DNA from 2 places in the Mycolicibacterium moriokaense genome. Region 2 is predicted to be linked to the other one. Evidence: predicted binding sites of a transcription regulator. Region 2 holds the regulator's gene; the other holds the start of a gene.
What was found. Region 2 encodes LexA, which represses DNA repair genes until DNA is damaged. Its sites were predicted from a motif close to CGAACANNTGTTCG; they were not measured.
Positions count from the first base shown of each region.

Region 1: cofD (2-phospho-L-lactate transferase) is a predicted target of LexA. The motif match lies at 5,366-5,379, and genes of this name have one in related genera.

Region 1 covers NZ_AP022560.1:5,201,050-5,217,212, forward strand. Annotated here, with positions in the region: gene G6N43_RS25335 (hypothetical protein) at 1-105, shown strand, start outside; gene manA (mannose-6-phosphate isomerase, class I) at 102-1,328, opposite strand; gene G6N43_RS25345 (TobH protein) at 1,333-2,433, opposite strand; gene G6N43_RS25350 (phosphomannomutase/phosphoglucomutase) at 2,430-3,818, opposite strand; gene G6N43_RS25355 (DUF3499 domain-containing protein) at 3,903-4,322, opposite strand; gene G6N43_RS25360 (metallopeptidase family protein) at 4,451-4,873, shown strand; gene G6N43_RS31135 (WhiB family transcriptional regulator) at 4,884-5,291, opposite strand; gene cofD (2-phospho-L-lactate transferase) at 5,587-6,588, shown strand; gene G6N43_RS25375 (coenzyme F420-0:L-glutamate ligase) at 6,585-7,934, shown strand; gene G6N43_RS25380 (NUDIX hydrolase) at 7,931-8,470, shown strand; gene manB (mannose-1-phosphate guanylyltransferase ManB) at 8,520-9,599, opposite strand; gene G6N43_RS25390 (glycosyltransferase family 2 protein) at 9,596-10,498, opposite strand; gene rfbD (dTDP-4-dehydrorhamnose reductase) at 10,532-11,395, opposite strand; gene G6N43_RS25400 (LCP family protein) at 11,463-12,929, shown strand; gene G6N43_RS25405 (TIGR03089 family protein) at 12,932-13,636, shown strand; gene G6N43_RS25410 (multicopper oxidase family protein) at 13,660-15,075, shown strand; gene G6N43_RS25415 (acyl-CoA dehydrogenase) at 15,168-16,163, opposite strand, start outside.
Region 2 covers NZ_AP022560.1:4,053,718-4,069,880, forward strand. Annotated here, with positions in the region: gene sigB (sigma-70 family RNA polymerase sigma factor SigB) at 1-713, shown strand, start outside; gene G6N43_RS19895 (iron-dependent transcriptional repressor DtxR) at 836-1,528, shown strand; gene G6N43_RS19900 (DUF4192 domain-containing protein) at 1,540-2,577, opposite strand; gene G6N43_RS19905 (hypothetical protein) at 2,690-3,370, opposite strand; gene sthA (Si-specific NAD(P)(+) transhydrogenase) at 3,520-4,926, shown strand; gene G6N43_RS19915 (proteasome assembly chaperone family protein) at 5,079-6,047, shown strand; gene G6N43_RS19920 (alpha/beta fold hydrolase) at 6,080-7,102, shown strand; gene G6N43_RS19925 (PhzF family protein) at 7,146-7,832, shown strand; gene nrdR (transcriptional regulator NrdR) at 7,842-8,312, opposite strand; gene G6N43_RS19935 (LysM peptidoglycan-binding domain-containing protein) at 8,475-8,924, opposite strand; gene lexA (transcriptional repressor LexA) at 9,133-9,834, shown strand; gene G6N43_RS19945 (LGFP repeat-containing protein) at 9,831-11,855, opposite strand; gene G6N43_RS19950 (molybdopterin guanine dinucleotide-containing S/N-oxide reductase) at 12,055-14,349, shown strand; gene mbp1 (microaggregate-binding protein 1) at 14,442-14,681, shown strand; gene hflX (GTPase HflX) at 14,747-16,162, opposite strand.

The DNA of each region.
Region 1 (16,163 bases), 1.1 Mb from region 2:
GGGCCGGTGCCCTACACCCTCTGGATCGACGCGGCGCAGTACGGCGCGGCCGAGGAGGTTCTGATCAGGTTCATGCAGAACCGAGACGCGCGGCTGGCGTTCTAGATACCCACCGTGGCCCGGAAGAGCCTCGTCGGACTGTCGGCGGCCAGCCGGATCGGCCCCTCGTCGGCGGCGACCCACGCCGCGGAGCCCCTGTTCAGCGTGACATTGCCGCCCTTGGCGTGCACCACCGTCGAGCCCGTGGTGCACAACAGGATCTGCGGCCCGTCATGGCGGCTCGGGGCGTCGATCTCGTGACCCAGGTGCTCGCCGTCGATGCGCAACTCCGAGACCGCGAACTCCGGAGCCGGGGTGTTGTACACCAATTCGATGCCGTCCTCGGTGACGGTGGGGCGGATCAGGTCCTCACTTGCCGGGGTGAAGTCGAGCACACGCAACAGTTCGGGCACGTCGACGTGTTTGGGGGTCAGGCCACCGCGCAACACGTTGTCGGAGTTGGCCATCACCTCGACACCCACACCGTGCAGATAGGCGTGCAGGTTTCCCGCAGGCAGGTAGATCGCCTCGCCCGGCTGCAGGGTGATGCGGTTCAACAGCAGGCTCGCCAGCACACCGGCATCGCCGGGATAGCGCTCGCCGAGTTCGAGTACGGTCTTGGCCTCGGCGGCGAATTCCTTTTTGCGCGAACGCACATAGTGGATCGCACCTTCGATCACCGCGGGCACCAGCACGTCGAGATCGGGCTGCGGCGCGGTGATCCACGTGGTGAACAGCGCCCGCAGACCGTCCGCGTCGGGCTGGCCGACGAGCAGACCGACGTACGGGTCGAGATCCGTCACCGCCAGCGCCCGAATCAACTCGATGGTGCGCTCCGCGGGGCGGAATCCGGCGAGCGCCTCGAATTGTCCGACGGCGATGAGGATTTCGGGCTTATGGCTGGGGTCGCGGTAGTTGCGGTTCGGCGCGGACACGGGGATGCCCAACTTGTCCTCGCGGGCGAAGCCCTCCGCCGCCTGCTGCGCGCTGGGATGCGCCTGAAGCGAGAGGGGTTCGTCGGCCGCGAGCACCTTGAGCAGGAAGGGCAGTGTGTCACCGAACCGGCCGCGCACCGCAGGCCCAAGCTGCCCCTCCGGATCATTGCGCAGCGTCTCGAGCAGGGACCGCTCACCGTCTTCGGTCTCCAGCCATGCGGGATCACCCGGATGGGCGCCGAACCACAGCTCGGCCTCTGGATGCGCTGTGGGACTTGGTCGTCCGGTGAAATCCGCAATCGCGGTACGTGATCCCCAGGCATAGGTCCGCACCGCGCCACGCAGCAGGTTCACTTGCTCAACCCCGCACCAGCTTCAGGTAGACGGCTGCCATCTCCATGCGAAGCGCCAGCATGGCCAGTTGTTCTTCCAGACGTCCGGGCCGCACCACGGCCACGGGTGCAAGCTCACCCGCAGGGGTGTCCGGCGTCTCCGGCACGTCCTCGGCGTTGATCACGTCGACGTCGTCCAGGCCGGCGATCCTGGCGATCACCACCGGACGCTCGGCGTCGGTGGCGAGCACGAAGGTGCGCACCCGCGGTGGCAGCGGACCGTCGATCTGCTCGTCGTGAAATATCGACTGCTCCCGACCCGGTGCATCGCCCATGCCACTGCGCAACGCCACCAACGCATCCGCCAGTCCCACCGCGGCCACCACTCGGTGGGCGACCCGCAACATGACGGCCGCGACGTGGCGCGCCAACACCAGAGTCGCCGCGTTGTCGCCCGCGATGACGACATCGCAACCGTCCATCCGCTCGGCCAACGCCTTCGCGGGATTTGTGAAGAGTTCGCGTCCGGCGCTGTTGCGCAACGCTTCTGAGTCCAGTTCGTCAGCCAGCGTTGCGAGATCCACCTGCAGCCCCGGGTCGACCGCATGCAGTGTCGCCAGGCCGGCGGCGAGATAGCGCGCGAAGCCGAACTCGTCGGGCACCCACACCCGCGGCGCCAACGCGACGGACCGTCCCGCGGTGGCGTCGCGCAGCGGTCCCTCATACGGCGCGACGACGACGACGCGAGCACCGCGACGCACGCCGGTGGCGGCGGCGGACACCAGCGCGGGATCACCGGGGTCGTCGCCCGCGACGATCAGCACGTCCAGCGCGCCGATCCACGGCGGCACCTCGGGGGCCACGACGATCGGCGCGGCCACCGAACCACCGAGCGCGGCGGCGAGCAAAGAGCCTGCGGTTTCGGCGTTTCCGCGGCCCGCGACCCAGATCACCGTGCGTGGCGGCTGGTCGCTCTGCAGCTGATCCAGCTCCCCCTCGTCGAGGGCCGCGGCGGTTGCGCGCACCTGAGCACCGGCCATCGCCGCCGCACGAAGCGAACCGTCACGGTCGGCGGTCAGCAGGCCTTCCACATCGTCGAGGTCGACGACCGAGTGGGTTGCGTTCACGTCGCCGCCTCGGATTCCGCGCTGACGATCTGCGAGATCTGCCCGACTATCTCGTCGACTTCTTCTGTGGTCCGTGCTTCGACGTTGAGCCGCAGCAACGGCTCGGTGTTGGACGACCGCAGGTTGAACCACGACCCGTCGCCCAGATCGACTGTGACACCGTCCAAGTGGTCGATCGAGTGGATGCGGGAATTGAAGGCCAACAACACTTCGTCGACGCGCGCCCCGGCGTCGGCGACGGTGAAGTTGATCTCGCCGGACGCCTCATAGCGTTGGTAGTCGGCCATCAGGTCAGACAGGGGCCGATGCTGCTCCCCCAGTGCCGCCAAGACGTGCAGCGCCGCGAGCATGCCGGAGTCGGCTCCCCAGAAATCGCGGAAGTAGTAGTGCGCCGAGTGTTCTCCACCGAAGATCGCGCCGGTGTCGGCCATCAGCGCCTTGATGTAGGAGTGGCCGACGCGCGAGCGCACCGGGGTGCCGCCACGCTCGGCAACGAGTTCGGGCACCGCCCGCGATGTGATCAGGTTGTGAATCACCGTAGCGCCGATTTCGCGACCCAGCTCCCGCGAGGCGACCAGCGCCGTCACCGCCGACGGCGAAACCGGTTGGCCCTTCTCGTCGACGACGAAGCACCGGTCCGCGTCGCCGTCGAACGCCAGCCCGATGTCGGCGCCTGTCCCAAGCACGAACGCCTGGAGGTCGACGAGGTTCGCGGAGTCCAGCGGATTGGCTTCATGGTTGGGGAACGTGCCGTCGAGTTCGAAGAACAGCGGTGCCAGCGTGATCGACGGGATCGGCCCCAGCACAGCGGGAGTGGTGTGGCCGCCCATTCCGTTGCCTGCGTCGACGGCGACCTTCAGCGGCCGCATCTCGGCCAGACTGACCAGCGACCGCAGAAATTCTCCGTAGTCGGCCAGCACGTCGCGGTCGGAGATCGAGCCGCGGGGCCCGTCGAAGGCAGGGACCCCGGCGATGACGTCCTCGCTGATCGTCGTCAACCCCGTGTCCTTGCCGACCGGCTTGGCTTCGGCCCTGCACAGCTTGATGCCGTTGTAGGCGGCCGGGTTGTGGCTCGCGGTGAACATTGCGCCCGGACAGTCGAGCAGCCCGGAGGCGAAGTACAGCTGGTCGGTGGAGGCCAGGCCGATGCGCACCACGTCGAGACCCTGCGCGACGACGCCCTCTGCGAAGGCCTCCGAGAGCGCGGGCGAACTGTCGCGCATGTCGTGGCCGATGACCACCGAGGTGGCGTTCTCACCGCGCATGAGCCGCGCGAACGCGCCGCCGACCTCGCGGACGAACGGCTCGTCGATCTCGTCGCCCACAAGGCCTCGCACGTCATACGCCTTGATGACGCGGTGGACAGCCGCGGCGGGCCGGGACATACAACTCCTCGAGACGTGGACTTTGCGCCAGCCTAGCCGCCGAGCGGCCGCCACATCGCGAGTAGTCCTCGCCTCGGCGGCCCGCTAATCAGGCGGATCTGGCAGCACCCGCAGATGGCCACGTCGCCGCCCCGTGGTTTCCGGCCGACGGGTCGGCGGCGCCATCAGGGCCCCGCCGGACATACCGGTGACGGGGTCGGAAAAACCGGCGGCGACTCCGTTCATGGGCGGTGGCACATCGCGGCCTTCGCGCACCGCTTCGGCCAGCGCCACCAGATCGTCCTCATCGGGGTGCGACGGCAGCGGACCCGCGTGGCGGACAAGCTCCCAGCCGCGCGGGGCGGTGATACGGCTGGCGTGCAGGACGCAGAGATCCCACGAGTGCGGCTCGGACACCGTGGCCAGCGGACCGACGACTGCCGTTGAGTCGGAGTACACAAAGGTCAGCGTCGCGACCGCATAGTGGGGGCACCCGGGCCGGCAGCAGCGACGGGGAACGTTCACAGCGAGAGGCTATCGTGCGCAAACGGCGCACGCCGCCGGACACGCGCGCCGTCGGAGTGTCGATCTCCAACCGTTACGATCTTGTCGTGCCCGAGCGCAGACGCCTGCGATCTCGCCGCGGCCGCGAAATGCGCGGGCCGCTCCTACCCCCGACGGTCCCCGGATGGCGCAGCCGCGCCGAGTTGTTCGACATGGCCGTGTTGGAAGCCTATGAGCCGATCGAACGCCGTTGGCAGGATCGGGTGTCCACTCTGGACATCGCCGTCGACGAGATCCCCCGCATCGCACCGAAGGATCCGGACAGCGTGCAGTGGCCGCCGGAGGTCATCGCCGACGGGCCGATCGCACTGGCCCGGCTGATCCCGGCCGGCGTCGATGTGCGCGGCAACGCGACCAGGGCACGAATAGTGTTGTTCCGCAAGCCGATCGAACGACGGGCGAAGGACCCCATTGAACTTTCGGAATTACTTCACGAGATTTTGGTGGCACAGGTGGCCACATACCTGGGGGTCGAACCCTCCGTCATCGACCCCACGATCGAAGACGAGTGAGACGTAACGGCTAGATCACGCCGCGCTTGAGGCGACGGCGCTCGCGCTCGGAGAGGCCGCCCCAGATGCCGAAGCGTTCGTCATGTGCCAGTGCGTAGTCAAGGCACGCGTCGCGCACCTCGCAGCCCTGGCAGATGCGCTTGGCCTCGCGGGTGGAGCCGCCCTTCTCCGGGAAGAACGCCTCGGGGTCGGTCTGGGCGCACAGCGCCTTCTCCTGCCAGAGGTCGTCCTCCGGCGTCAGCGTTGCCGGAATCGTCGGCGCCACCTCGACCGGGGTGGGCACCAGACTCAACTGGGGACGCCGCGGCGTCTCGAACGGTGCCGGTCCCGTATCGGTGTGCGGCGCGCTGTCCACTGAGCCGAGCAGTCGGTCGTCGAACCGGACCACATGATCGAAATCGCTGTACTCAAAAGACATTTTCCGCCTCCTCACCTGGTGTCGTAGATCGGTAAAACAGAGCCCCACTATTGTTCTGTGCGGCCATCTCAATTCGAACATATGATCGAATCTCGGTCTGCGACACCGAAACCGGCCGGCCAACCGCGAAATGACACTGGTGTGATTACACACGCGTTAGCTGCCGTGGTCAAGCGCTGGAACAGAAATTCATACCATTCCGTGACCCGAATTCGGCGCGTCGAGATCTCGGCGTGTCTGTCACACGAACGGCCACATGCTCTTGCCGGCCCCGGACGGCCTAATGTCGATCAATGTGAAGGTCACCGTTTTGGTTGGCGGCGTCGGCGGCGCGCGCTTTCTGCTCGGCGTGCAGCACCTTTTGGGGCTGGGCCAATTCGGGGATTCGGAGAATCCGTCACCGCACGAGTTGAACGCCGTCGTCAACGTCGGTGACGACGCGTGGATGTTCGGTGTGCGCATCTGCCCGGATCTTGATACGTGCATGTACACCCTTGGCGGCGGGATCGATCCGGAGCGCGGGTGGGGCCATCGCAATGAAACCTGGCACGCCAAGGAGGAACTCGCCGCCTACGGCGTGCAGCCGGATTGGTTCGGCCTTGGCGACCGCGATCTCGCCACCCATCTTGTGCGCAGCCAGATGTTGCGTGCCGGATATCCGTTGTCACAAGTCACCGAAGCCTTGTGCAGCAGATGGTCACCCGGTGCACGGTTGCTGCCGGCGACTGACGATCGCAGCGAAACCCACGTCGTCATCACCGATCCCGAGGACGGCGAGAAGCGTGCCATCCACTTCCAGGAGTGGTGGGTGCGTTATCGCGCTCAGGTACCCACGCACAGTTTCGCGTTCGTCGGCGCCGACAAGGCGACCGCCGGTCCCGGTGTCGTCGAGGCGATCGAGACCGCGGACGTTGTACTGATCGCCCCGTCCAATCCGGTGGTGAGCATCGGATCGATCTTGAACATTTCGGGGATCCGCGGCGCACTGCGGACGACGACGGCGCGGGTCATCGGCTACTCCCCCATCGTCGCCGGTAAGCCGTTGCGCGGCATGGCCGACGAATGCCTTTCGGTCATCGGGGTGGCCAGTACCTCCGAAGCGGTCGGGGTGCACTACGGAGCCCGCAGCGGTACCGGCATCCTCGACGGCTGGTTGATACACGAGGGAGACCACGCCGAGATCGAGGGCGTCGAGGTGCGTGCAGTGCCGCTGCTGATGACGGATTCGGCGGCCACCGCCGAAATGGTGCGCGCCGGTTTCGATCTGGCCGGCCTCAAGCTGGATCCGCCGCGATGACGGAGCACGGGTCCGCCGCGGCCGTCGAATTACTGCCTGTCCCTGGGCTTCCCGAGTTCCGCCCCGGTGACGACCTCGCGGGCGCGATCGCCGCCGCGGCGCCCTGGCTTCAGGACCGCGACATCCTGGTGGTCACCAGCAAGGTGATGTCCAAGTGCGAAGGACGCATCGTCGATGCGCCCGTCGACCACGAAGAGCGAGACATTCTGCGGCGCAAGCTGATCGATGCGGAGGCTGTGCGGGTGCTGGCGCGCAAAGGCAAGACACTGATCACCGAGAACGCGCTCGGCCTGGTGCAAGCAGCCGCGGGAGTGGATGGTTCGAACGTCGACTCTGCGGAACTCGCACTGCTGCCCACCGACCCCGATGCCAGTGCCGCCGCCCTGCGGGACGGGCTGCGTGAACGCCTCGGTGTCACTGTCGGTGTGGTGGTCACCGACACCATGGGTCGCGCATGGCGTAACGGACAGACCGACGTCGCGATCGGAGCGGCAGGGCTGACGGTGCTGCACGGCTACGAAGGGTCGCGTGATCGGCACGGCAACGAGTTGATCGTCACCGAGATCGCCATCGCCGACGAGATCGCCGCGGCAGCCGATCTCGTCAAGGGCAAGCTGACCGATATCCCGGTCGCGGTGGTGCGAGGACTATCGCTGGCCGACAACGGGTCCACCGCGCGTGACTTGGTGCGAGCCGGCGAGGAGGATCTGTTCTGGCTGGGGACCGAGGAGGCGATAGCACTCGGCCGCAGCCAGGCCCAGCTGTTGCGACGGTCGGTGCGGCGCTTCAGCGATGAGCAGGTGCCGCCCGAGCTGATCGAGGCGGCCGTCGCCGAGGCGCTCACGGCACCGGCACCACACCACACGCGACCGGTCCGGTTCGTATGGATGCGTGATCAGGCCGCACGGTTGGCTCTGCTCGACAGGATGAAGGAGAAGTGGCGAGCGGACCTGACGTCCGACGGTCGACCTGCCGATGCCGTCGAACGCCGCGTAAGCCGCGGCCAGATCCTTTACGATGCGCCCGAACTCGTGATCCCGTTCATGGTTCCCGATGGGGCGCACAGCTATCCCGACGCCGAACGCACCGCGGCGGAGCACACGATGTTCACCGTGGCGGTCGGGGCCGCGGTGCAGGCGCTACTGGTGGCCCTCGCAGTCCGCGGTGTTGGCAGCTGCTGGGTCGGGTCCACTATCTTCGCCGCGGATCTGGTGCGTGACGAGCTCGATCTGCCGGGCGACTGGGAGCCGTTGGGCGCCATCGCGATCGGTTATCCGGACGAGGGTTCGGGGCCGTCGGGACCACGCGATCCGGTGCCGACTGACGACCTGCTAGTCACCCGATGAGCCCGCACGCGTCGGCGGTCGACCTATTGACTGAATGGCGGGCACCCGATCCCGGACAAGACACCCTGCGGCACGCCGTATTGGCGTTCCTGGCAGCGCGTCCGGATGGTTGCCTGCGCTCATGCGCGCCGGGGCACGTGACCGGCTCGGCGTTGGTCGTCGATCACACGGGAACGCAGGCGCTGCTCACTTTGCATCCGCGGATCGGGCGGTGGTTGCAACTCGGTGGCCACTGCGAGGAATCCGACTCCGACATCGTCGCCGCCGCACTACGGGAGGCCACCGAGGAGTCGGGTATCGACGGTCTGGAGATCGATCGATCGCTGGCGGCGCTGCACGTGCATCCCGTCACGTGCTCGCTCGGTGTGCCGACACGCCACCTCGACATGCAGTTCCTCGTGCATGCGCCGGCAGGCGCTGAAATCGCGTGCAGCGACGAGTCATTGGATCTGCGGTGGTGGCCCCTCGACGGGCTGCCCGAGGATTGCGATTTCGGCCTCACCCAACTTGCCGCGGCGGCCCGCAGCCGGATGTGATTTCGGCGTGCTCAGTCACGCTCAGCGAGACTCAACACGCCGAAATCGCTTAGATATCAGTCGAGTAGCGGATGCCGCCGTCGGGAATCGTCACACCCGGCCACACCCGCGCACCACGCAACAGCTCGCAGCGCGCGCCGATGTCGGCACCATCGCCGATCACGCCGTCGCGGATCAGCGCCCGAGGCCCGATATGCGCGCCGAACCCGATGATCGACCGCTCGATCACCGCGCCGGCCCCGACCTTGGCGCCGTCGAAGATCACCGCACCGTCCAGCCTTGCGCCACCGGCGATCTCGGCGCCGCGGCCGACCACCGTGCCACCGATCAACAGCGCACCCGGCGCGACGCTCGCGCCGTCATGGACCAACTCCTCGCCGCGGTGGCCGTGCAACGCCGGTGACGGCGCGATACCACGCACCAAATCGGCCGACCCGCGGACGAAATCCTCGGGGGTGCCCATGTCGCGCCAATACGTGGAATCGACGTAGCCGCACACCCGAAGTCCGTCGGCCAGCAGCGCCGGGAACACCTCCCGTTCGACGGAGAGCGCGCGTCCCTTCGGAATCCGATCGATCACCTCGCGCTTGAAGACGTAACACCCCGCGTTGATCTGGTCGGTGGGCGGGTCCTGCGTCTTCTCCAGGAACGCGGTGACCACACCTTCGGAGTCGGTGGGCACACAGCCGAACGCCCTCGGGTCGCCGACGCGCACCAGATGCAGCGTCACATCGGCGTTGTTGCTTTCGTGGCTGTCCAGCAGCGCATTCAGGTCGACGCCTGACAGCACGTCGCCGTTGAAAACCAGCACGGTGTCGTGCCGCAGCTTCGACGCCACATTGGCGATGCCGCCGCCCGTCCCGAGGGGTTCCTCCTCCACCACATACTCGATCTGCAGGCCCAGCTTCGACCCGTCGCCGAACTCCGATTCGAACACCGACGCTTTGTACGACGTGCCGAGCACCACGTGCTCGATGCCCGCATCGGCGATCCGCGAAAGCAGATGGGTCAGGAACGGCAGCCCCGCGGTGGGCAGCATCGGTTTGGGCGCCGACAGCGTCAGCGGGCGCAGCCGGGTGCCCAAACCACCGACGAGTACGACGGCATCCACGTCAGCCGGATTCATCAGCGCCGTCCTTTCGCCTGTTTCCGCCGGGCATTGCGCACTACCAGCCCCGCCCGGGCGGAGAGAGCGGCCCTGATCGTCCACCGCAGCGGCGCCTGTGACCAGTGCGAATAGCGATCTGCCAGGAAAGTGTAGGTACTGGCGTGGTGGGCCGCCAAGTTGCGTGCGGGATCCCGACCGGCCGCGTGGCCCTTATCGTGCAAAATCTCGGCCGAGGGCACATACACGTTCTGCCAGCCCGCCCGAGCCAGGCGATCTCCCAGGTCAACGTCCTCCATGTACATGAAATAGCGCTCGTCGAACCCCGCTACCTCCTCGAACGCCGACCTTCGCAGCAAAAGACACGAACCGGAAAGCCAGCCGACGGGTCGTTCGCTCGGCTCGAGCCTGGCCTGCCGGTAGGCCGCGGTCCACGGATTGGTCCGCCACAGCGGCCCGACGACGGCGTGCATACCGCCCCGGATGAGGCTGGGCAGGTGACGCGCCGACGGGTACACGGTGCCGTCCGGGTCGCGGATCATCGGCCCCAACGCACCCGCTCGCGGCCAGCGGGCCGCCGCATCCAACAGGATGTCGATGCTGTTCGGTCCCCACTGGACATCGGGGTTGGCGACGATGAAGAAGTCCGAATTCTCGGAGATCGGCTCAGCTGCACCGTCTTTCAAGAACTCGTCGACCGCGCGGTTGACCGCGGTCCCGTAACCGAGGTTCGCACCGGTGCGCAACAGGCGCACGTTGTGATACCGCTCGAGTGCCTCCTCGGGCGCGCCGTCGGTGGACCCGTTGTCGGACATGACGACGGTCACCGCCCGATCGGTGGCGTGCGACAACGACGCCAGAAACCGGTTCAGATGCGGCCCCGGTGAATACGTCACCGTCACCACGACTAGTTCGTCACTCACCTAACGGCTACCCACTCGACTCACGGCTAGAGGTTAACTGTGCTCGGCGAGAGCGGCGGCAAGCGCTTCGCGCCACGGCCGCAGCGGGGTCAACCCGGCCTTCTCCGACAATCGTGACGACAACACCGAATACGCAGGTCGGGGGGCGGGTCTCGGGAAGCGGCCGGTGTCGACCGGCCGCACCCGGGCGGGATCGGCGCCCACGCCCTCGAACACCGCCTGTGCCTGCTCGAAGCGGCTCGCCTGCCCGGCGTTGGCGGCGTGCAGGATCGGTTCCCGAATGTTCCCCTCGGCGACCTGGAGCAGCGCGCCCACCAGATCGGCGGCATACGTCGGTGACCCCACCTGGTCGGCCACCACATCCACCGGGCCATCGCCTGCGGCCAGGCGGCGCATCACGGCCACGAAATCGCCACCGTCGCCGCCCTCGTAGATCCACGCCGTCCTGACGATGTGCGCGTCGGGCATTGCTGCCAGCACCGAGAACTCACCCGCGAGCTTGGTACGCCCATACACGCTGAGCGGTCCCGTCTCATCGTCGATCTCGTACGGGCGGTCGCCGTTGCCTGGAAACACATAGTCGGTGGAGATGTGGATGAACTCGGCTCCGGCCCGTGCACAGGCCTGCGCGATGTTGGCCGGCCCCACGGCGTTGACGGCATGCGCGCGTTCCTCATCGGACTCGGCAGCGTCGACATTGGTGTAGGCCGCGCAGTTGATCACCACGTCACCTGGCTCGATGAATCGCTCCGCCGCAGGGGCATCGGTGATGTCCCACTCAGACGACGTCAGCGCCAGCACATCGCGGCCCTGTTTACGCGCCTGAGCTGCCAATTCGCGTCCGACCATGCCACCGGCGCCGGAGATAACAATTCGGGCAGACTCTCGGAAAGACATAGTGACGAGTCTGGCACGCCGACTCGGGCTACCGACCCTGCGGCCTTTCCGCAAGTAGCCTGGGCTGATGCCCGCTCGCACATTTCGTGTCATCGCCGTGTCGCTGGCACTGGCGATCGTCGTCGGAACCGGGGTCGCTTGGGGCAAGATCCGGTCGTTCGAGTCCGGCATCAACCACATCTCGCCCCTGGCGCTCGGCGGCGGCGGCGAAGACGGTGCGATCGACATCCTGCTGGTCGGAGTCGACAGTCGCACAGATGCACACGGAAACCCGCTGTCCGCGGAGGAACTCGCCACCCTGCGTGCCGGTGACGACGAAGCGACCAACACCGACACCATCATCTTGATCCGCATCCCGAACAACGGGAAGTCCGCCACCGCGATCTCGATCCCCCGTGACTCCTACGTCGAGGCACCCGGTATGGGGAAGATGAAGATCAACGGCGTCTACGGTTCGGCGCACTTCGAGAAGCTGGTGGAACTCGTCGAACACGACGGAATGGACAAGGCACAGGCCGAACCCGAAGCCATCGAGGCCGGTCGCGAGGCGTTGATCAAGACGGTGGCCAACCTGACCGGCGTCACCGTGGACCATTACGCCGAAATCGGTTTGCTCGGCTTCTCGCTCATCACCGATGCTCTGGGCGGGGTGAACGTGTGCCTGAAAAATCCCGTCTACGAACCCCTTTCGGGTGCCGACTTTCCGGCGGGATGGCAGAAGCTGGACGGCCCCCAGGCGCTGAGCTTCGTTCGTCAGCGTCACGACCTCCCCCGCGGCGATCTCGATCGCGTCGTGCGCCAGCAGGTCGTGATGGCATCGCTTGCGCACGAAGTCATCTCGGGTAAGACCCTGTCCAGCCCGGCGACGCTGAACCGCCTCGAGGACGCCGTGCAGCGCTCGGTTGTGCTCTCCGACGGTTGGGACGTCATGGAATTCGCCGAGCAGTTGCAGAAGCTCGCTGCGGGCAACGTCGCCTTCGCCACGATTCCGGTGTTGCAGGAGAACGGGTGGAGCGACGACGGGATGCAAAGTGTCGTGCGCGTCGACCCCGCCGCGGTCAAGGACTGGGTCGACGGGCTGCTGCACGACCAGGACGAGGGCAAGACAGAGGAGCTCGCGTACACGCCGGACAAGACGACCGTCGACGTGGTCAACGCCACCGAGGTCAACGGACTCGCCTCCTCGGTCTCCCGTGTGCTGACCTCGGAGGGCTTCACCCCCGGCACTACCGGCAACCATGAGGGCGCGCCGGTGGCCAACAGCCAGGTGCAGGCAGCCAAGGCCGACGACGTTGGCGCACAGGAGATTTCCAAGGACCTCGGCGGACTGCCCGTCGTCGAAGACGCCTCGGTGGCACCCGGGACGGTCCGCGTAGTGCTTGCCGACGACTACACGGGGCCCGGTTCGGGCCTTGACGGTACCGACCCGACGCTGTACATGGCCGATCCCGTCGCGGTCGAGTCGCAGGCGGTGGACCCGCTGGCGTCGCCGATCATCACCGCAGGATCGAATGACCCGGAGTGCGTCAACTAGACGTGAGCACAGTCAGTTCGGCGATCCTCGATCCGCTCATGGCGTCCGACCCTGCCGGCCCGCGGATCACCTACTACGACGACGCGACGGGTGAGCGAATCGAGTTGTCCACCTCCACCCTGGTGAACTGGGCAGCCAAGACCGGCAACCTGTTACGCGACGAATTGGGCGCAGGGTCCGACACCAAGGTGGCGGTGCTGTTGCCCGCGCACTGGCAGACGGCCGCGGTGCTGTTCGGGATCTGGTGGATCGGCGCGGAAGTCGTCACGGGCGGACAGGCCGACGTCGCGTTGTGCACCGCGGCGCGGCTCGGCGAGGCCGATGAGGCCGTCGGGGTCGGCGAGATCGCGGTCCTGTCGCTGGACCCGTTCGGCAAGCCGGCGCCCGATCTTCCTGTGGGCGTGACGGACTACGCCACCGCGGTCCGCGTGCACGGCGACCAGATCGCCCCGGAGCGGCACCCGGGCCTCGCGCTCGACGGCCGGTCGGTGGATGAGGTGCTGGCCGCGGCGAGAGCCTCGGCTGAGGCGCAGGGGCTGACCCCGGACGACCGCGTGCTGTCGACGGCGGACTGGAAAACCGCGGACGACCTGGTGAATCACCTGTTGGCGCTGTACACGGTCGGGGCGTCGCTCGTGCAGGTCGCCAATCCGCATGCCGCGACGCTGGATCGTCGTAGACAAACGGAGAAGATCACGCGGGGATAGCCGCGAAGTGCCACGCTTGGAGCATGCTTGGCCGACGGCAGTTTCTTGCGCTGGGCGCCGTAAGCGTCGCGGGAGTGGCCGCCGCCTGCTCGCGGTCCCACGCGCCGTCGGGCCCGGCCGCCCCTGACCTCACGCTGGCCGCCGGTGAGACCGACATCGACCTCGCCGGGGCGACCCTGCGGACCTGGGCATACGGGAATCGGGTACCCGCTCAGGAGATTCGCGTGCGCAAGGGTCAGCGGATCCGCGCGAAACTGACCAATACGCTGCCGCAGGGCGTCACGGTGCACTGGCACGGAATTGCCATCGTCAACGACATGGACGGGGTGCCGCCGCTGACGCAGGCCGAGGTCGCGAAGGGGCAGACGTTCCTCTACGACTTCGTCGTGCCGGACGCCGGAACATATTGGTTCCATTCACATGTCGGCACTCAACTCGACCGTGGGATGTACGGGCCGTTGATCGTCGAAGACCCGGATGAGAAGGCCGACTACGATGGCGAACTCGTTGTGGTGCTGGACGATTGGATCGACGGCACCGGCACCAACCCCGACGAGGTGTTCACGAACCTGCGCAAGACCGGCATGAAGCCGATGGCACCGGGCGGCCCGGGCGTGACGCCGACGAGCCCGCTCGGATCGGACGGCGGCGACGTCACCTACCCGTACTTCATCATCAACGGCCGCGCCCCGCAGGATCCGCAGGTCGTGGATTTCCGTACAGGTCAACGGATCCGACTGCGAGTGATCAACGCGGGCTCGGACACCGCGTTCCGGGTCGCGGTGCCCGACACGACGATGCGGGTGATCCAAGCCGACGGCTACCCCGTGGTGCCGGTGCAGGCGACCTCGGTGATCCTCGGCATGGGCGAGCGGGTGGACGCGATCATCACCGTCAACGAGTCGCTGCCGGTGATCGCCGTGCCGGAAGGCAAGGAGGGCTACGCCCGGCTGAACATGCGGGTCAACCGCGCGCCGGCCGAGGTGAACGTCGACGCGTTCGTCGCGGCCGTCCGCGCCCAGGCACCGCTGGACACCGCGACGCTGTCACCCGCACCGGAGGTCACGCTGCCCGCTAAGGAACCCGACCAGGTCATCGACGCCCGCTTGGCCGGGCCGGTCGACGGCTACAACTGGCCGATCAACGGCAAGCTGTACGACCCGCCGCGCGACGGGGTCGCGGTGAAACCCAATCAGCGCGTTCGGATCCGCTACATCAATGCGTCGATGATGTTCCACCCGTTCCACCTACACGGCCACACGTTCCAGGTGATGAAGGGCGCCACCCCGAAGGCCCGAAAGGACACCGTGCTGGTGCCACCCCTCCAGACCGTCGACGTCGACTTCGACACGAATAACCCCGGCAAGTGGATCACCCACTGCCACAACACCTATCACCTCGAGGCGGGTATGGCGTTCTTCCTCGAGTACGCGGGCTGAACTTCTCTCGCGAGCAGACACGTACGCCTCCCGACACGCCGCAAAAAAGGTCAGTTTGCGTCTGCTCGCGTAGGAAAGGTGCGAGCGCAGCGTTACTTGAGCAGTGCGCGGGACATCACCACGCGCTGAATCTGATTGGTGCCCTCGTAGATCTGGGTGATCTTGGCGTCGCGCATGAACCGCTCGACGGGGAAGTCCACGGTGTAGCCGTAGCCGCCGAACAGCTGCACGGCGTTGGTGGTGACCTCCATCGCCACATCGGAGGCGAAGCACTTCGACGCCGAGGAGATGAAGCCGAGATCGGGCTCGCCGCGCTCGGCACGCGCCGCCGCGGTGTAGACCATCAGGCGGGCCGCCTCGACCTTCATCGCCATGTCGGCGAGCATGAACTGCACCGCCTGGAAGTCGGCGATGCGTTGCCGGAACTGCTTGCGCTCCTTGGTGTATGCGATCGACGCTTCCAGCGCGCCCTGGGCGATACCGACGGCCTGCGCACCGATGGTCGGGCGGGTGTGATCCAGCGTGGCCAGCGCGGTCTTGAAGCCGGTGCCCTCGTCACCGATGATCCGATCGCCCGGGATACGGCAGTCCTCGAAGTACAACTCGGTGGTCGGCGAGCCCTTGATGCCCATCTTGCGTTCCTTGGCGCCGACTTTGAACCCCGGATCGTCCTTGTGCACGATGAACGCCGAGATGCCGTTGGCGCCCTTGTCCGGATCGGTCACCGCCATGACGGTGTACCAGGTGGAGTGCCCGCCGTTGGAGATCCAGCACTTCGCGCCGTTGAGCACCCAGTCGTCGCCGTCGCGGCGGGCGCGGGTGCGCATTGCTGCCGCGTCGCTGCCCGCCTCACGCTCAGACAGCGCATACGACGCCACCGCTTCGCCCGCGGCGATGCTCGGCAACACCTGCTTCTTGAGTTCCTCGGAGCCGCGCAGCAGCAGCCCCATGGTGCCCAGCTTGTTGCACACCGGAATCAGCGACGACGACGCGCACACCCGCGCGACCTCCTCGATGACGATGCACGCCGCCACCGAGTCCCCACCCTGGCCGCCGTACTCCTCCGGGATGTGGATCGCGGCCATCCC
Region 2 (16,163 bases):
GGCGTCATCTGCTCGAAGCCAACCTTCGCCTGGTGGTGTCGTTGGCGAAGCGCTACACCGGCCGCGGCATGCCGCTGCTCGACCTCATCCAGGAGGGCAACCTCGGCCTCATCCGCGCGATGGAGAAGTTCGACTACAGCAAGGGATTCAAGTTCTCGACGTACGCCACGTGGTGGATTCGCCAGGCGATCACGCGTGGCATGGCCGATCAGAGCCGCACTATCCGGCTGCCGGTCCACCTCGTCGAGCAGGTCAACAAGCTGGCGCGGATCAAGCGCGAAATGCACCAGAACCTGGGTCGCGAGGCCACCGATGAGGAACTGGCCGCCGAATCGGGCATCCCGGTCGAGAAGATCACCGATCTGCTCGAGCACAGCCGCGACCCGGTAAGCCTCGACATGCCGGTCGGCAGCGACGAGGAAGCCCCGCTGGGCGACTTCATCGAGGACGCCGAGGCGATGTCGGCGGAGAACGCTGTGATCTCCGAGTTGCTCCACACCGATATCCGCCACGTGCTGGCCACGCTCGACGAGCGCGAGCAGCAGGTCATCCGGTTGCGGTTCGGCCTGGACGACGGCCAGCCCCGCACTCTGGACCAGATCGGCAAGCTGTTCGGCCTCTCCCGCGAACGCGTGCGCCAGATCGAGCGCGAGGTGATGGCCAAGCTTCGCAACGGCGAGCGTGCCGATCGGTTACGGTCGTACGCCAGCTAAAGCGTTTTTCGAGAATGCCCGCCGGTACGCCGGCGGGCATTCTTACTGGCTCGTGTCGGTAGGCGTAGCGCCGCAGTTCAGGCCGGTTGGCCGGTAGACTCTGCTTGACGGAGGGTTGTGAAATGAACGATCTGGTCGATACCACCGAGATGTATCTGCGGACCATCTACGACCTCGAGGAAGAGGGCGTAGTGCCGCTGCGTGCGCGCATCGCCGAACGTCTCGACCAAAGCGGCCCCACCGTCAGCCAGACCGTGTCCCGGATGGAACGCGACGGGCTGCTGCACGTCGCAGGCGACCGCCACCTCCAGCTCACCGAGAAGGGCCGCAACCTCGCCATCGCCGTGATGCGCAAGCACCGCCTGGCCGAGCGGCTGCTGGTCGATGTCATCGGACTGCCGTGGGAGGAAGTGCACGCCGAGGCCTGCCGCTGGGAACACGTGATGAGCGAGGACGTCGAGCGCCGCTTGGTGCGGGTTCTCGACAACCCCACCACCTCCCCCTTCGGCAACCCGATTCCGGGCCTGGCCGAACTCGGCCTGGAGGATTCGTCGGGTCCCGACCGGATCAACCTGGTGAGGCTCACCGAGTTGCCCGCCGGCATGCCCGTCGCCGTCGTGGTGCGCCAGTTGACCGAGCATGTCCAGGGTGACGTCGAGTTGATCGGACGGCTCAAGGACGCCGGCGTGGTGCCGAATGCCCGTGTGACGGTCGAAGTCAACGACCACGGCGGCGTCATGATCGTCATCCCCGGGCACGAGCAGGTCGAGCTGCCCCACCACATGGCACACGCCGTGAAGGTCGAGAAGGTCTAACCCGTCCGCTGTCACCCCGCGCGGCGTCCGAACGCGCGCCTGGCCGGCAGCTGCACGCCCAGCCGACTGGCCAGCCGATATCCGGTGGCCGCCAGGTCGCGGATCCGCTCCGGCCGCATCCCGGATTGCAGCGCCGTGTCGAGCATCCCCGCCATGCGGTGGGTGGCGTCACACCGGAGCGCGGCATCCAAAGACACGCCGGCCAGCGGCCCGTCCCCACGCGCGTATGCCGAAAATGCCAGCAGCACAAGCGCTTCCACTCGCCACGGCGCAGGAAGAGTGCGGGACAACTCGGCCCACAACGACTCCGCCTGCCCGGCGTTCTCCCCGATAGCCAACGCGAAAAGCGTGTCGCGCACCAGCGGATCCGACAGCGCGCACGCCAGCCTCGCGGCGGTGTCGTCGGACAGCGCCCGGCCGTCTGCCGCGTCCGCCGCCGCCGCGATCGCCGCTTCGACATCACGACGGACCTCGGCGTCCGGCCGGTCCACGTCGCAGCTGCCGATCGCAGCCGCCAGGGCGTCGGTGCGGGCCGGGTCGGCGATGGCGATGACCTCCTGCAACTCCGCGCGCCGCGCGTACAGCCTGCGCCCGTCGAGCACCGCGGCCATGGCCAGCGGTGACGCAGCCGGATCCTCGACGGTGCCTGCCAGGCCGCAGCCGTCCGCACAGTGCCAGCGCCCGCCTGCGGCCACCCGGTCGACGACGTGCGCGGCGAGGAGTTCGATACCGCAGTCGGCCAGCGTCGAGGCCAGCGAGTCCGCCAGCCGGCGGTAATCGTCGTTGCACATCCGGCAGTTCGCGCCCGCCTCGTCAACGATGACGGCAATGGCCGCATCGGGCTCCGCGCCGGCGGCCACCTCAGCGATGTGCTCGACGGAGGCGGTCACCTCGTCGGAAAGATCAACGCGCATAACGCATCCCATCTCCCCGCGGTCGACGGTGACCAGGACGAGGGATTTCTCGGGCACGAAGCCCAGCACAGCGGGTAACGCGGCGATCAGTACGCCGGGCCGGTTCAGGTGGAAGTCGGGCGGTTGCGATGTCATGCTCCCACCGTCGTTGCAGGCACCCACTTCCCCGCCCGCCAGAACGCTGTGGCGGACGTTCGTGGGGATGAATCCGCGGTTGGGGATAACCGCGGTTTTGGACGACTCTGATTCAGCCGTCGCGGCGCAGCTTCACCACGGCGTCGCTGAACAACCGGTCCAGCGCCACCGTGTCCGGCTCGTCGACCGCCGGCTCCTGTAGCCAGGTCGCGCTCACGCGCGTATCGCCGATCTGGGCGGCGAATGTGAGCACCGTGCGCTCGGATTCCGGTGTCGTGACCCTCTGTTCGACGGCGTAGGTGTCGTCGGCGTCGACCGGCGGGGCCGGCAGGACCGTCAAGCTGACCGTCGATTCGTCCTTACCTTGCCCAACGGTGAACGAGGAGCACCTGCGCAGCTGATCCAGCCGTTCACTCAGCGGCGGCGCCGGCCGGGTTACAACGAGGATCAGCCTGCTCGCGGTATCGCTGTCGACCCCTTCCACCCCCGCCGTTTCGCTGTGCCATAGCACCGGCGGCGTGCAGTCCGCAGGTGTCACGGCGGCGCCGGTCGGCACTCCGTCGATGTCAGCCACGGCGCGGTGCAACGCGGCATCGTCGAGCACGGCTGCCGGATACCGGGGTGGGAACTGGCCGGGTTCGACGAGCAGGTCCGCGATCGGAACCGGCGGATTTTCGGCCACCGAGCCGACCGGCTGCACCGTCCCGGCGACGACCCGGCTGCACGCGGCCAGCAACACGGCTGCCATCACCAGCGCGCATCCGCGCAGGTGTCGCGACAGCGTGTTGACCATCGGCGCCATCGTCTCATCGGAGGGGCTAGACGCCGGTCAGGCGCGCATACCGGGCGGAAGTTGGGAACAGACGATTAATTTGACGTGCCGTTGACGCTTGTCGACGTGCAAGTTTTGCGCAACCGGCGTACACCTTTCCCATGGGTTCCATGCTCGAGTACGACCTCGTCGTCATCGGTTCAGGTCCTGGCGGCCAGAAGGCCGCGATCGCCGCGGCGAAGCTCGGCAAGACGGTGGCGGTGGTCGAACGCGGCAGGATGCTCGGCGGCGTCTGCGTGAACACCGGAACCATCCCGTCGAAGACGCTGCGTGAGGCCGTCGTCTACCTGACGGGCATGAACCAGCGGGAGCTGTACGGCGCGAGCTACCGCGTCAAGGAGAAGATCACCCCCTCCGACCTGCTGGCCCGCACGTCCCACGTGATCGGCAAGGAGCAGGACGTGGTGCGGTCGCAGCTCATGCGTAACCGCATCGATCTCATTCAAGGTCACGGTCGGTTCATCGACGCGCACACGGTGCTGGTCGAGGAGCCCACTCGAGGCGAACGCACCACGGTTAGCGGCGAATTCATCGTCATCGCCACCGGCACGAAACCGGCCCGCCCTGCCGGCGTCGAGTTCGACGAAGACCGTGTTCTGGACTCCGACGGCATTCTCGACCTGAAGTCGCTACCGGCCACCATGGTGGTCGTCGGCGCCGGTGTGATCGGCATCGAGTACGCATCCATGTTCGCCGCCCTCGGTACCAAGGTGACCGTGGTCGAAAAGCGGGACAACATGCTCGACTTCTGCGATCCCGAGATCGTCGAGGCATTGAAGTTCCATCTGCGCGACCTCGCGGTGACGTTCCGCTTCGGCGAGGAGGTGACCGCCGTCGACGTCGGCGCCGCGGGGACCGTGACCACGCTGGCAAGCGGCAAGCAGATTCCGGCCGAGACGGTGATGTACTCCGCGGGCAGGCAGGGTCAGACCGAGCACCTCGACCTGGCCAACGCGGGCCTGGAACCCGATGCGCGTGGGCGCATCACGGTCGACAGCAACTTCGTGACCTCGGTCGACCACATCTATGCCGTGGGAGACGTCATCGGGTTCCCGGCGCTGGCCGCCACGTCGATGGACCAGGGCAGGTTGGCCGCATACCACGCGTTCGGTGAACCCGCCAAGGGCATGACCGACCTACAGCCGATCGGCATCTATTCGATTCCCGAGGTGTCCTACGTCGGCGCCACCGAGGTCGAGTTGACGCGCAATGCGATCCCCTACGAGGTCGGGGTGTCGCGGTATCGCGAGCTGGCCAGGGGCCAGATCGCCGGCGACTCCTACGGCATGCTCAAACTGCTCGTGTCGACGGACGACCTGAAGCTGCTCGGCGTGCACATTTTCGGCACGAGCGCCACCGAGATGGTGCACATCGGGCAGGCCGTCATGGGCTGCGGCGGGACGGTCGAGTACCTCGTCGACGCCGTGTTCAACTACCCCACCTTCTCCGAGGCCTACAAAGTCGCGGCGCTCGACGTGATGAACAAGCTGCGCGCGCTGAATCAGTTCCGCACGTAATCGCAGGCTCCTGGCGCCCAACCACACAGCCGCACAGAATTGGGCTGAACTTTCGATGCATGGGTGCGAGGCGAACGGGAACGCAACATAAGCCACACTGGTTATGACGATGAGAAGAAGTTCATCGACAGACCGTGGAGGAGGCGAGAACCATGGCGGACCAAGCGGATCAGCCCGAGCAGCACTACCAGCCGGATCAGACCGGCATGTACGAGCTCGAGTTCCCCGCACCCCAGCTGACCTCGCCGGATGGTCGGGGCCCGGTGATGATCCACGCGCTTGAGGGTTTCTCCGACGCCGGGCACGCCATTCGGCTGGCGGCCCAGCACCTCAAGAACACTCTGGACACCGAGTTGGTCGCCTCGTTCGCCATCGACGAGTTGCTGGACTACCGGTCGCGGCGCCCGCTGATGACCTTCAAGACCGACCACTTCACCCATTACGAGGACCCCGAGCTCAGTCTCTACGCATTGCGTGACAGCGTCGGCACGCCGTTTCTGCTGCTTGCCGGATTGGAGCCAGACCTGCGTTGGGAGCGTTTCCTCACCGCCGTGCGGCTGCTGGCCGAGCGGCTCGGCGTGCGCCGCGTGATCGGTCTTGGCGCCATCCCGATGGCCGTCCCGCACACCCGGCCCATCACGCTGACGGCGCACTCCAACGACAAGGAGCTCATCGCCGAACACCAGCCGTGGGTCGGCGAGGTGCAGGTGCCGGGCAGCGTGTCGAACCTGCTGGAGTTCCGGATGTCGCAGCACGGATACGAGGTCGTCGGCTTCACCGTGCACGTGCCGCACTATCTGGCCCAGACCGACTACCCCGCCGCCGCGGAGGTCCTGCTGGCCGAGGTCGCCAAGAGCGCGTCACTGCAGATTCCGCTGGAGGCGCTGGACGCCGCGGGCGCAGAGATCCTGATGAAGATCAACGAACAGGTCGAGGCCAGCGCCGAAGTGGCCCAGGTGGTCGCCGCGCTGGAACGACAGTACGACGCGTTCGCCGCCGCCCAGGAGAACCGGTCACTGCTTGCCAACGACGAGAACCTGCCCAGCGGCGAGGAGCTCGGTGCGGAGTTCGAGAGGTTCCTGCGGCAACAGGACAAGGGCAAGGACGACGACGTCAGATAGCGCCACTCCGTGAGGGCAGCTAAGTTGTCGCAATGGCCGCGCGAACGACCAACCTGCGCCCCGTCCGGGAACTCACACCCGAACTGGAGTTCCGCACCATCCACGGGTACCGGCGCGCATTCCGGACCGCGGGATCCGGACCCGCGATCCTGCTGATCCACGGCATCGGCGACAACTCCACCACCTGGGAGACCGTCCAGTCGAAGTTGGCGCAGCGTTTCACCGTCATCGCGCCGGATCTGCTGGGCCACGGCAGGTCGGACAAGCCACGCGCCGACTACTCGGTGGCCGCTTACGCCAACGGCATGCGAGATCTGCTGAGCGTGCTCGACGTCGACAAGGTGACGGTGGTCGGGCACTCGCTCGGCGGCGGCGTGGCGATGCAGTTCGCCTACCAGTTCCCGCAATTGGTCGAACGGCTGATCCTCGTGGGCGCAGGCGGGGTGACCCAGGACGTCAACATCGCATTGCGGGCTGCTTCGCTGCCGATGGGCAGTGAAGCACTGGCACTGCTGCGCCTACCGATGGTCCTGCCCGCGCTGCAGGTCGTCGGGCGGGTCGCCGGTGCGGTGTTCGGGTCGACCGGGCTGGGGCGCGACATTCCCGACGTGCTTCGGATCCTCGCGGACCTGCCGGAGCCGACCGCGTCGTCGGCGTTTGCGCGCACACTGCGCGCCGTCGTGGACTGGCGCGGTCAGGTCGTCACGATGCTGGACCGCTGTTATCTGACCCAATCCGTTCCGGTGCAATTGATCTGGGGATCCCGCGACTCGGTGATACCGGTCAGCCACGCCCGCATGGCACACGCCGCGATGCCCGGCTCGCGGTTGGAGATCTTCGAAGGGTCCGGACACTTCCCGTTCCACGACGACCCCGACCGGTTCGTCGAAGTGGTGGAGCAGTTCATCAGTTCCACCGAACCCGCCGTCTACGACCAGGACTACCTCCGCGGACTGCTGCGCGAGGGCCGCAGAACGGATGAGATCTCCGGTTCCGTCGACACGCGGGTCGCCGTCCTCGACGCGATGGATCACGACGAACGCAGCGCGACCTAAGAACTCTTTCGGTAAGCACGCAGCCAAGAAGTAGCATCGGGCCATGGCCATCGATGTGACAGTGCTGCGGGTGTTCACCGACCCCGAGGGGAACTACGGCAATCCGCTGGGTGTTGTCGACAACAGCACCGTCACCCCCGCCGATCGCCAACGGATCGCTACTCAATTGGGTTACAGCGAAACGATTTTCATCGATCTGCCGCAAACCGGAACCAGCACTGCACACGCCCGGATCTTCACACCGGCGGTCGAATTGCCCTTCGCCGGCCACCCGACTGTGGGCGCGTCGTGGTGGCTGCGCGACCAAGGGCATCCCATCAAGACGCTTCAGGTGCCCGCCGGCATCGTGCAGGTCACCTACGACGACGATCTGGCGGCCGTCAGCGCACGTGCGGAATGGGCACCGGACTTCGCGATCTACGACCTTGCCTCTGTCGACGACCTGATGGCGGCCGATCCGTCTGACTACTCCGACGACGTCGAACACTACCTGTGGACCTGGCTCGACGAACCGGCCGGAAAGATCCGCTCCCGCATGTTCGCCAGCCATCTCGGCGTTCCCGAGGACGAGGCCACCGGCGCCGCCGCGGTCCGCATCACCGATTACCTCAGCCGCGATCTCGAGATCGTGCAAGGAAAGGGTTCGGTGATCCACACCCAGTGGAGCCCCGAGGGCTGGGTGCGAGTTGCAGGCCGCGTCGTCAGCGACGGGACGAAGCAGATCGATTGACGGGCCGGATCAGCCCTGCGCCGGCTGCGGCGACTTGCGGTGCTCCCGCAGCGCCTGGATCTCGCGCTCGAAGTCCTCTGCGGAGGTGAAGCCGCGGTAGACGGAGGCGAAGCGCAGATACGCGACCTCGTCGAGCTCCCGCAGCGGGCCCAGTATCGCCAGCCCCACCTCATGGCTGGGCACCTCCGGCGAACCGGTGGCCCGCACGGCGTCCTCCACCTGCTGGGCCAGCAGGTTCAGTGCATCGTCGTCGACGTCGCGACCCTGGCACGCGCGGCGAACGCCCTTGACGACCTTCTCCCGGCTGAACGGTTCGGTGACACCGCTGCGCTTGACCACCGCGAGCACCGCGGTCTCCACCGTGGTGAAGCGACGACCACATTCCGGGCACGACCTGCGACGTCGAATCGCCTGGCCCTCGTCGGTTTCACGCGAATCCACCACCCGGGAATCGGGATGACGACAGAACGGACAGTGCATCACCGCTCCTTCGCCGCGCCAACAAACGACTAACCCGAACGCCTTCGAGCGTACCTGCGCGGGGGTCTGCCAGCCCAGATTCGTGTTGATTGGCACAAAGTCCGTTGCTGCGCTTCCGAATGTCCTTGTGCGGCCTGGATTTTCACCGCTCACGACACACCGTCAGGCGATCGGCGCGATAAGCGTCTGGCCGGCGTGGACCGCCACGGAGTCGAGTTGGTTGAGTTCGCGGATCCGGTCGACGACGCGGCTCACCGGGGCATCGGGCGCTACCCGGCCCGCGACCTGCTGCAGCGTCTCGCCCGTCTGCACCTGAACCACCGCGAGACGGTCCGGTACGGCGGCGGATTCACCCATGACACCGCCGAACTGAGCCACGAGCCCGAGCCACACGGTGATCCCAGCGGCGACCATGGCCAGCAGGACGGTGGTGACCGGGGTGATCGGCCGCCGCCGGTGGGCGACGCGCGATACGGCGACGCCGGAGCTTCGGTATTTCATCGGCGCGCCGCCCGGGCGTCGCGAGGACGGCCGCCGCCGTGCGCCTGCAGGCCGGATACCCTGCCTGACCACCGGTGCCGCCTGGATGTCCCGCGTGTCGAGAATTGTCATCTTCCTGCCTTCCGGTTCAAGATCGTTCGCTCTTGTGTTCGAACATACTCGCTCACGTGTTCGATTAATAGAACATGTGATCGAACTGTTGCCAAACGATATCGCGGGCCACCGACAAGTTTTGCCGCCCAGATCTCGCCCACCGGGACAGACGACACGCGTCGAACACATGTTTGATTAATCGGCCGCCGGGGGCTACATTCGCGCCATGGACTCCAGCAGCGATACCCCGGGCGGCACAGACGGCACCGGCGGGCGCGGTGGGCTCGATACGGGTCTCACCGAGCGTCAACGCACCATCCTCGACGTCATTCGCGCCTCGGTGACCAGCCGTGGCTATCCGCCGAGCATCAGGGAGATCGGCGATGCGGTCGGTCTGACGTCAACCTCGTCGGTGGCCCACCAACTGCGCACGTTGGAGCGCAAGGGGTACCTGCGGCGCGATCCCAACCGCCCGCGCGCTGTGGACGTCCGCGGCGCCGACAGTCCGCCCTCGATCGTCCCCACCGAGGTCGCGGGTTCCGATGCTCTTCCGGAACCGACGTTCGTGCCTGTGCTCGGCCGTATCGCCGCCGGTGGCCCGATCCTGGCCGAGGAGGCCGTCGAGGACGTCTTTCCGCTACCGCGTGAACTGGTCGGCGAGGGCTCGCTGTTCCTGCTCAAAGTCGTCGGCGACTCGATGGTCGACGCGGCGATCTGCGACGGCGACTGGGTCGTCGTGCGTCAGCAGAACGTCGCCGACAACGGTGACATCGTCGCCGCGATGATCGACGGTGAAGCGACGGTGAAGACGTTCAAGCGCACGCGCGGTCAGGTGTGGCTGATGCCGCACAACCCGGCCTTCGACCCGATTCCCGGCAACGACGCCGCCGTGCTGGGCAAGGTCGTGACGGTGATCCGCAAGATCTAGCTGTCCTCGGCGGGAACGAAGCCGTTGATTACCGCGAGTTCCTCACTCACGAACCAGATTTCGGCATCGGCGTCCTCGTACTGTGGACTGTCGGGCGACCAGTAGACACCCAACTTGGTGTTCGCCTTGACCGGGAATCCCTCCGGCGGCTCGTTCGGGTCCTCGAGCGGAAGATGGAATGCCATCTGCTGCTCGGGTTCCTCCTCGATCTCGATCCGTGCGTGTCGCCCGGTATCGGTGAGGGAATCGCGCTTGATTGCGGGGGGCGCAACGGTGACGACGCGCGTCGGTGCGGTGTCGACCGCGTCCGGATCTTCGTCGTCTCCGGATTCGTCGGTCTCTTCGACGTGGTCGCGCGGCTCGTCCTCCTCGGCACGTGACGGCGCACCCCACGGGTCGTAGTCGGCGTGTGCACCGTCGTCTTCATGAGACAGGTCGTCTTCATGGGACGGGTCGTCCTCGTGTGGCGCGTCAGGCGTCAGATCCTCGCCGGCCGGCGATGTGCCCAGTCCCCCGCTGGCGTAGCGATCACCGAACATCGCGACGGCGTATTCGTCGTCGGGTGTCATCTGCTCAGACGCACTGGCGGTGCCGTAGGCGTGGTCGGGCTCGCCCCCGAACCGCGCGTCCTGGCCGACAAATGAGCCGTCCGCCGCGAACGGATCCTCACCTTTGCGCCGCCGCAGGAACAGCGCCACCAGCAACGCCGAGACGAGTGCCACCACCGGTACCAGAGCCAGCAGCCACCACCAGCTTAATTTGAACCACTTGCTGCCCTCGGAATCGGATGCCTGCGAGGTGCTCGGCTCGCCCGGTGCGGTCTGCCCCGGAACCTCGAGGCCGGACAGCTCCGACGCCAGATTGGCCGGTTCGGTGCTGAACTTGTTCGTCGAGCGATCCCAATTGATCACGCCGCCGCTGAAGCGCTGGGTGATGACGTTGCCGGACTCGGTCTGGTCGGCCACTGGTGCGCCCAGCGCGCCCTTTGCCCCGTCCAGCTTGTCCCAGGCCGCTGCCATCGCGCCGCGCACGATCACGGCGCCGTATTCGGGCGTCCAGAAGATGACGGGCTTGTCGTCGGCCGCGAAGGTGACCATGCGGCTCTCCGTGGTGTAACCGCCGTCGACCTCGTTGGTCACGGGCCATCCCAGATCGCCCTCGGGCCCGCCCACGCTCTCGTACTTCGCGAGTACCTGCTTGGTCATGACATTCGCACCCGTGGCAGGCGTGTAGAAGATCGCTCCCCCGGCGAAGTTCTGCCGCTGCCCGTCCTTGCCCACAGGGATCGGCGCGCCTTCGGCCGCGCCCAGGGGTCCCAGCGATCCCCCCGCCGCGCGCCGCGCGGCATTGATCGCGGCGACCGGGTCATCGGGGATCTGCAGATCGGCCAACTGAGCGGCCAGATCAGGCGGAACCGTCGTGAAGGTCTTCTTCTTCAGGTCGTACGACACCTCGCCGTTGGTGAACTTCTGCGAGACGACGTCGCCGCGGAAGACCTCGTCCTCAGCGGGCACACCGAGGGCTCCCGACGAGCCACCGAGCTTGTCCCACGCCGCGTTGATCGGGCCGCGAACGACTCGTGCACCGGTCGCCGGGGTGAAGAAGATAACCGGATTGTCTGAGGCGCTGAACGTGCTGTTCAGGCTGTCCGGCGCCCGTCCTGGACCCTCGTCGATGGTGGGGAAACCGAGATCGCTGTCGGCGGGACCGCCCAGCGATTCGTACTTCTCCAAGATCGCGCCGCGCACGAAATGCGCGCCAGTCGCAGGGGTGAAGAAGATCTTGCCACCGGCGAAGTTCTGGCCGAACCCCTCACCGATGGGATAGACGTCGCCGTTTCTGGGACCCAGCGGGCCGCCGTCGCCTCCGCTGGCTTCCCACGCCGCCGTTATCGCAGCATTCGCGTCGGCTTCCGGCTGCGCCGACACCATCGGTGCCAGCAATACAGCCATCGGCACCGCCAGCAAACCGACGATCACCCGACTGATCATCGTGCGGCGCCGACTCTTCTGGCCGCTCATTCACCCTCCTGCGGTCGGCGGAAATTCAATGAAAAGCATCGCGCCCGTCAACTGTCCTTTAGATGCTGTAAATAACCAAGGAACACGCCCATTCTTCGGAGAAAATACCCCGGTCATACCGAAAAGCTTTGGATCTCGCGCTGCGAGGCGCGAAATCGCGTTGCGCAGCACATCGCGCACCGCCCTAAACTCGGGATTCATGCGCCCCGGAACGACAAGCCTCGCGCACTGGGGCGCTTTCAACGCGAGCGTCGATTCCGGCGAAATCGCCTCCGTCACGCCGTTTGACGGCGATATGGATCCGTCTCCGTTGTTGGGGAATCTGCCCGGATCGATTCGCCACCGATCCCGAATTGCCACACCGGCGGTGCGACGGGGTTGGCTGCGGGACGGCCCCGGCCCCACCAGCGCGCGCGGCGCCGACGAATTCGTCCGCGTGTCATGGGATGAACTGACCGAATTGCTCGCCGACGAACTTCGCCGCGTCGTCGATATTCACGGCAACGAGGCAATATACGGCGGCTCATACGGATGGGCCAGCGCGGGTCGCTTTCACCACGCGCAAAGCCAGGTGCACCGCTTTCTGAAATTCCTTGGCGGCTATACCTTTTCGCGCCACTCCTACAGCCTGGGCGCGACGGGTGTCATCATGCCGCGGGTGGTGGGCACCCACGACGATCTGTTCAAGCGATCCACCGAGTGGGAAGTCATCGTGAAGCACACCGAGCTTCTCGTGTGCTTCGGCGGGCTGGCACTGAAAAACACCGCCATCAATCACGGTGGCACCACCGGACATCCGGCCCGCGACGCGCTGCGACGATTCCGCGACAAGGGAGGCCGCATCGTATCGGTGTCACCGCTGCGCGACGACGTCGACGGCGACTGTGAATGGCTGGCGCCGGTACCGGGTACCGATGTCGCCATCATGTTGGCGCTCGCCCATGTACTGGCCACCGAATCCCTGGCCGACCGGGACTTTCTGAGGGACTACTGCACCGGCTACGAACGTTTCGAGCGCTACCTGCTCGGCGTCGACGACGGAGTACCGAAGTCGCCGGAATGGGCCTCGGCGATCTGCGGTCTACCGGCCGAGACGCTCGTTGCGCTGGCCCGACGGATGGCCACGTGCCGCACGATCGTCACCGTCAGCTGGTCGCTACAGAGAACCAGGCACGGCGAGCAAGCACCCTGGATGGGACTCACGCTGGCGGCGATGCTCGGTCAGATCGGCGTTCCCGGAGGCGGTTTCGGTCACGGCTACGGGTCGATGAACGAACCGGGTCTACCACCGCTGCGCTGCCGGTTGCCCGCACTGCCGCAGGGACTCAACCCGGTCCAGACGTTCATCCCCGTTGCGGCGATCAGCGACATGCTGCTGCATCCGGGCGAGCAGTTCGACTACAACGGCAGGCGTTTGACCTACCCCGACATCAAGCTTGTCTATTGGGCGGGCGGCAACCCGTTTCACCATCACCAGAACATCCCGCGATTGCGCCGGGCGCTCGGCCGGGTGGACACGGTGGTGGTGCACGAACCGTACTGGACGGCGATGGCCAAGCACGCCGACATCGTGGTGCCGTCGACCACGTCCTATGAACGCGACGACTATTCGGGTTCGCGCAACGACCCGTTGTTCATGGCGATGCCCGCGCTCACCGAGCCCTACGCAGAATCCCGCGACGACTACACGACATTCGCGGAGCTGGCCGAGAGGCTGGGATTCGCCGAACAGTTCACCGAAGGTCGCACCGCCAGGCAGTGGCTGGCGCACCTCTACGACAAATGGGCCGCCGGACTGGATTTCGTGGTGCCGACCTTCGAGGAGTTCTGGCGGCTCGGTCGGCTGCGGCTCCCCACCGAGTCCGGAATCACGCTGCTGGACGACTTTCGCGCCGATCCCGTCGCAAACCGGCTCGGCACACCGAGCGGACGCATCGAGATCTTCTCCGAGGACATCGACGGATTCGGCTACGACGACTGCGCCGGGCACCCCAAGTGGTACGAGCCGTCGGAGTGGCTCGGCGGCCCACGCGCAGCGACCTACCCCCTGCATCTGTTGGCCAACCAGCCGGCATCCCGGTTACACGGCCAGCTCGACGGCGGCGCGACCAGTCAGGCGTCGAAAGTTCAGCAGCGCGAGCCGATCCGGATGCACCCGGCCGACGCGGCAGACCGCGGGTTACGCGACGGCGATGTGGTGCGCGTCTTCAACGACCGCGGTGCATGTCTGGCGGGCGTCGTGATCGACGACCGTCTGCGCCCGCGCGTCGTCCAACTGTCGACCGGTGCGTGGTTCGACCCACTGGACCCGTCCGATCCCGACGCCATGTGCGTCCACGGAAATCCCAACGTGCTCACCGACGATGTCGGTACCTCATCGCTCGCCCACGGATGTACCGGTGCACACGTGCTCGTCGAGGTCGAGAAGTTCGACGGCGAGCTGCCGCCGGTCACGGCGCATGAACCGCCGGTGATCGTCGCGCATCGGCCGTGACCTGACTTCGTGACGTAGCCCACCGCGGGTTTAGCAACTCCTCCGTCCGGGGATATATCTCAGCACCTCGACACTACAAGGAGGAAAACCCCATGTCGGAGAACAACAGCGGTCCGGAAGAAGCCATCAAGGGCGTCGTCGAAGGCGTCAAAGGCAAGGTCAAAGAGGTTGCAGGCGCCGTCGCCGGCCGCGACGACCTCTACCGGGAGGGCCAGGCCCAGCAGGACAAGGCCGACGCGCAGCGCGATGCCGCCAAGAAGGAAGCCGAAGCCGAGGCTGCCCGCGGCGCCGCCAAGACGGCCGAGAAGCGCCAAGAGGCCGAGCAGCACTAGCTCAACCGACCTCAGTCGGCAAAGGTCCCCGAATCATGTTGATTCGGGGACCTTTCGGCTGTCGCTCAGAACGTCGAGTATTCGCTCAAGCTGGCCGCCAACGGAATCGGCACGCGAGCCTTGATCCTCGTCCCGTCGGCGGTGTGCTCAGTGGCATCCACCCGGCCGTCGGCATGCACCTTGTTGACCAGATCGCCGCGGTCGTACGGAATCGTCACATCCACGACCGCGTCTGTGGGAGCGATCATTTCGGCCATCCGCTGCTGCAGCCGCGTCAGACCCTCACCCGTGCGCGCGGAGACGAACACCGCCTCCGGCAACGCCCGCCGCAACTGCGCCAGCGCGAGATCGCTTGCAGCGTCAATCTTGTTGACCACCACCAGTTCCGGCGCCGGCTTGCGCTCGTGGTCGACGACCACCTCGTTGACGACCTTGCGCACGGCGTTGATCTGCGCCAACGGATTCACGTCGGAGCCGTCGACGACGTGAACCAGCAGGTCGGCGTCGACGACCTCCTCCAGCGTCGACCGGAACGCCTCCACCAACTGGGTCGGTAGATGTCGCACGAATCCGACCGTGTCGGTCAGGACGAATGGCCTGCCGTCCGCGAATTCCCCACGGCGCGTTGTCGGTTCGAGGGTCGCGAACAACGCGTTCTCCACGAGCACACCCGCACCGGTCAACGCGTTGAGCAAGCTCGACTTGCCCGCGTTGGTGTAGCCCACGATCGCAATCGACGCCACATCGCTCGCCAGCCGACGGCTGCGCTGGGTGTCGCGAATCGTCTTCATGTCCTTGATCTCGCGGCGCAACTTGGCCATTCGCTCACGGATACGCCGACGGTCGGTTTCGATCTTCGTCTCACCGGGGCCACGCAGACCCACACCGCCGCCGCTGCCACCCGCACGTCCACCGGCCTGCCGCGACATCGACTCGCCCCAACCGCGCAGCCTGGGCAGCATGTACTCCATCTGCGCGAGCGTGACCTGCGCCTTGCCCTCGCGGCTTGTGGCGTGCTGGGCGAAGATGTCGAGAATCAGTGCGGTGCGGTCGATGACCTTGACCTTGACCGCCTTCTCCAGCGCGGTGAGCTGGGCCGGACTCAGTTCGCCGTCGCAGATCACGGTGTCCGCGCCGGTGGCCAGCACGACTTCGCGCAACTCCTGAGCCTTGCCCGAGCCGATGTACGTCGCGGGATCGGGCTTGTCGCGGCGCTGGATCAGCCCCTCGAGCACCTCAGAGCCTGCGGTCTCGGCAAGGGCGGCAAGCTCGGCGAGGCTCGCGTCGGCGTCGGCCGCGCTGCCCTCGGTCCACACCCCAACCAGCACAACGCGTTCGAGCCGCAGTTGGCGGTACTCGACCTCGGAGACATCGGCCAACTCGGTCGACAAACCGGCCACACGGCGCAGCGCTGTGCGGTCTTCGAGGGCGAGTTCACCCGCGCTGGGTGTCTCGTTGAGAGGGAATTTCGGATACGTCATA